One region of the Pseudovibrio sp. Ad13 genome, then DNA from elsewhere that is predicted to be linked to it. Evidence: predicted binding sites of a transcription regulator. Region 1 holds the regulator's gene; the other holds the start of a gene.

Region 1 (2,203 bases):
AGTTCTTCTTCGGAGAATGGCTCACCTTCAGCAGTACCCTGAATTTCAACAATGCCGCCTTTGCCAGTCATGACGAAGTTTGCGTCAGTGTCAGCAGAGGAGTCTTCGATGTAATCCAGATCAGCAACCGGAATACCTTCATAGATGCCGCAGGAGATCGCTGCGATGTGGTCTTTGAGAACCTTATCGGTTTTGACCATGTCGCGCGCTTCCATCCATTTCAGACAGTCGTGCAGAGCGACCCATGCGCCGGTGATGGATGCTGTACGGGTGCCGCCATCTGCCTGAATAACATCACAGTCAACGGAGATCTGACGCTCGCCCAGTGCACCCAGATCAACAACAGCACGCAGAGAGCGGCCGATGAGGCGCTGGATTTCCTGAGTACGGCCAGACTGCTTGCCTGCGGAGGATTCACGGCGCATACGGTCGTGGGTTGCGCGTGGCAGCATGCCGTATTCTGCAGTTACCCAGCCACGGTTCTGACCACGGAGCCACGGCGGAACACGCTCTTCCAAACTTGCGGTACACAGAACATGGGTATCGCCGAATTTGATCAGGCAGGAGCCTTCGGCATGTTTGGCAACACCGCGCTCCAGGCTGACTGGACGCATTTCTTCTGGTGTACGTTTGGATGGACGGTTCAAGGCAAGCTCCCTCGGGTTGCTTAATAGCTACAAATTCACAAATGGTATTGCGGATCTTTTAGCTGCGGATTGCCGTTAGCGCAAAGGCTGGTTTTGGTTTGAGAGGCTATTTTCTGCTAAAAATGAGTTTTGGCTGTTCAATTGTCCTGTGTTAGGGATTGAATACAGGCTTTGGCCCAAACCTGCTGTTGATGTGGAGTACCGATACCGTGACGAGCGTTCCTCCTTCTGTCCCTCTTGAGGATCTTGATGAGCGTTCTCGTGAGGTCTTCCGGCGCATTGTCGAGAACTACCTTGATACCGGCGAACCGTTAGGGTCTCGCAACCTGGCACGTGGGCTTTCGCAGCCTCTGTCTCCTGCCTCTATTCGCAACGTAATGGCGGATTTGGAGCACCATGGGCTGCTCTACTCTCCACACACCAGTGCTGGACGATTGCCGACGCAGTCCGGTCTTCGTCTGTTCGTGGACGGTTTTTTGGAAGTAGGCGATCTGACCAAGGAAGAGCGCGAGCAGATTGCGGTTCAGGTGAAGGCTAAAGGTGGCGAGAAAACACCAGAACAGGTCCTGACCGAAGCCAGTCAGATGTTATCTGGTTTGAGCCGCGGGGCGGGGGTTGTTCTTTCCAACAAGACGGACACCACCCTTCGCCATATCGAGTTTGTGCAGATTGAACCGCTTAAAGCGCTTGTTGTGCTGGTGAGTGAAGACGGTTCGGTTGAAAATCGCGTTGTCGATCTACCTGCTGGTTTGCCACCCTCTGCACTGACAGAGGCCTCGAATTACCTCAACTCCATCATCAGAAACCGCACGCTAGCTGATGCGCAATCTGAACTTGTTCGGCAGCGAAACGAATTTCAGGCCGAGCTGGATACGTTGACATCCAAAGTGGTGGATGCAGGTGTTGCCGTTTGGGGGGGAGATAAAAACGATCCGGGTACGCTTATCGTGCGTGGTCGTTCCAATCTGCTTGAAAATGTGGGTGCGAAGGAAGATCTGGAGCGCATTCGCCTGCTGTTTGATGATTTGGAGAACAAGAGTGAGCTGATCCGCCTACTTGATCTTGCCAAGGGCGGTGAGGGCGTACGTATTTTTATCGGCTCAGAAAACAAGCTGTTCTCGCTTTCCGGTTCTTCCTTGATCGTGTCTCCATACCGCGATAGTGAACAGCGCGTTGTGGGCGTTCTTGGTGTTATCGGGCCGACTCGCCTCAATTATGCGCGTGTCATTCCCATGGTGGATTACACAGCCCGACTGGTGAGCCGCATGCTCGGCTAAACTACTGGAGTCCCAATTGCTTTCCCTTACAGCTTCTGAACTGGAACGTTATGCCCGCCACATCGTCCTGCGGGATGTTGGTGGCCCGGGACAACAAAAACTAAAAGCTGCGCGTGTTTTGGTGATTGGAGCAGGGGGGCTTGGTGCGCCGGTTCTGCAATACCTGGCGGCGGCTGGCGTTGGCACCATTGGTATTGTTGATGATGACGTTGTTTCGCTGTCTAACCTTCAGCGTCAGATCATCCATGACACGGAAAAACTTGGCGAGCCTAAGGTTGC
Region 2 (2,203 bases), on a different contig from region 1:
GAGATAGTGCCAACCTGTGCAACTTCGTCAGTAGAAGAGATAGACTTGGAACGGGAAGTCAGGTCTGCAACAGCAGCAGCAGTTGCCATGTCAACGCCGCGCTTCAGGTCCATTGGGTTCATGCCAGCAGCAACGAACTTTGCACCTTCTTTAACGATAGCCTGCGCCAGAACTGTCGCAGTTGTTGTACCGTCACCAGCAATGTCGTTGGTTTTGGAAGCAACTTCACGCACCATCTGTGCGCCCATGTTTTCGAACTTGTCTTCAAGTTCGATTTCCTTCGCAACAGAAACACCGTCTTTGGTGATGCGTGGTGCGCCGAATGCTTTATCCAGAACAACGTTACGACCTTTAGGGCCGAGGGTAACTTTTACAGCGTTTGCAAGGATGTCGACGCCTTTAAGCATCTTATCGCGGGCATCGGAGCCGAATTTGACTTCTTTAGCAGCCATGGTTTTGTCTCACTTAATTCTTGAATAAGAGAAGGGATCGTAGGGTCTCAACAATGGCTTGGAATTAAGCCAGGATACCCATGATGTCGGATTCCTTCATGATCAGCAGGTCTTCGCCGTCGATCTTAACTTCAGTACCGGACCATTTGCCGAACAGAACACGGTCACCAGCTTTAACGTCGATAGCGATCAGCTCACCGTTGTCCTTACGTGCGCCAGCGCCAACAGCGATAACTTCGCCTTCCTGTGGCTTTTCTTTTGCAGTGTCAGGAATGATGATGCCACCAGCTGTTTTTTCTTCAGACTCAATGCGGCGAACGACAACACGGTCGTGTAGCGGACGAAACTTCATAATTGGCTCTTCCTCTCATACGCGAGCGCCCCTTTTAGGCAACGCCCGGACGCGAAGGTTAAAAACTTTGAGAGTGGGTGAAACCTTGCGGGCCCACAGTGATTAGCACTCCCAAAGGCAGAGTGCTAACAACCGTGAAATGATGTAGTTTCACCCTCTGGTATAGTCAAGGAGAGAGCAGCAAAAAAATATTTTGGAGCGCAAAAAATATAGGAATACTGCGAGAAATTGGGGGCAATTTGGGAACAGTCTCAACTCACCCTAGACGAATGGACTGTCTGTGCTGCCTGCACGGGAATTTCCGGAATCAGCGCAAAAGAAAAGCCGGCTTTAAGATTAAAGCCAGCTTTTGAACTTTAACAGGAAGCTTTCAGGTCTTAGAGCGTGTTCCCGAAAAGTGGTTCCGGTTTTTGGATAAGAATACGCGCAAAATTAAAGAGTTAGAGCTTGGTGCGTGAATGCATATGAACGCAACATGCTCTAATTCTGAAGAGGCGCGTCCTTCATGGAAAACGGAAGCTCAAAGCTGCCGGACTTTTCCGAGTTCTCGTCGTTAAACTGCACCTTCAGCACATAGTCTCCAGCTTGCAGCCCTTTAAGGTTGAAGCTCAAAGACGTCTGATACTCGCGGATTTGGTTGAAGCTTGCGGAGTGCAAGGCGGTAAACCCGTCCTGAGAAGCAAGCACCTGACCAGTGGTGTTGCGCAGTTCAAAATCAACGCTCAGATCAATCGCATATGTGCTGCCCATCTCTTTGTAAGAGAAGCCAACAGGCTCAGCATAAACGGTCAATGGATCACCGCTCTGGAACTCTGCCGTCTCCAGAGGTGTATAAGCCCCATAACTCTCAGCTGGTAGTGCGATGAATTTTGCTGCCGTAAAAGCGAGTGGCTGCTGTTGCCAGGCAATGGTGTAGGCGTCCTGAGCAGCTTTAAAGCCAGCGCTCGGCGCACTCTTGTCTTCAGCAGATGCAGCGCCACCCAACAAAGCAACCGCAAAAATAGAACAGGCTGCAGCTTTTGCGTAAGCTGACATCCCTCTCACTGTAAATGGCATTGTTAGCCCCCTAGAGCCAGCAGAACACAATATCTGCGGCACTCACCTGATTCTTGGCGGTGGTATAGCTCTTAAATCTAAGGGAGACAATACTGCCCCATTTGTTGAGGCAGCTTAGATATGCGTCACGAAGACATTCCTCATGCGATGGTTAAGCAATTACCACGCATTTGATCAGGCACTGGCCCGTTCAGCCCAGGATTGCTTCTTCCGGTAGATGGTCGAGGGGCTGATTTCCAAAGCGGCAGCTGCAAGGGCAATGTTGCCGTCAAAAGTTTCAAGCGTGGTCTCGATAATCTGCTTTTCCTGAAACCACAGCGGTTCGATTGATCGCCCCATGGAA

The links. The regulator HrcA, encoded in region 1, represses chaperone genes, less so after heat shock. The targets are predictions, from matches to a motif close to GTTAGCACTCNCNNNNNGNGAGTGCTAAC.
Region 2: groES (co-chaperone GroES) is a predicted target of HrcA. The motif match lies at 906-934, and genes of this name have one in related genera.

What each region holds. Positions count from the first base shown of each region.
Region 1 is NZ_LMCC01000002.1:247,848-250,050, reverse strand. Features, by position in the region: gene rph (ribonuclease PH) at 1-647, opposite strand, end outside; gene hrcA (heat-inducible transcriptional repressor HrcA) at 839-1,924, shown strand; gene moeB (molybdopterin-synthase adenylyltransferase MoeB) at 1,941-2,203, shown strand, end outside.
Region 2 is NZ_LMCC01000005.1:249,144-251,346, forward strand. Features, by position in the region: gene groL (chaperonin GroEL) at 1-452, opposite strand, end outside; gene groES (co-chaperone GroES) at 517-804, opposite strand; gene PsAD13_RS07960 (hypothetical protein) at 1,285-1,860, opposite strand; gene PsAD13_RS07965 (sigma-54 dependent transcriptional regulator) at 2,035-2,203, opposite strand, start outside.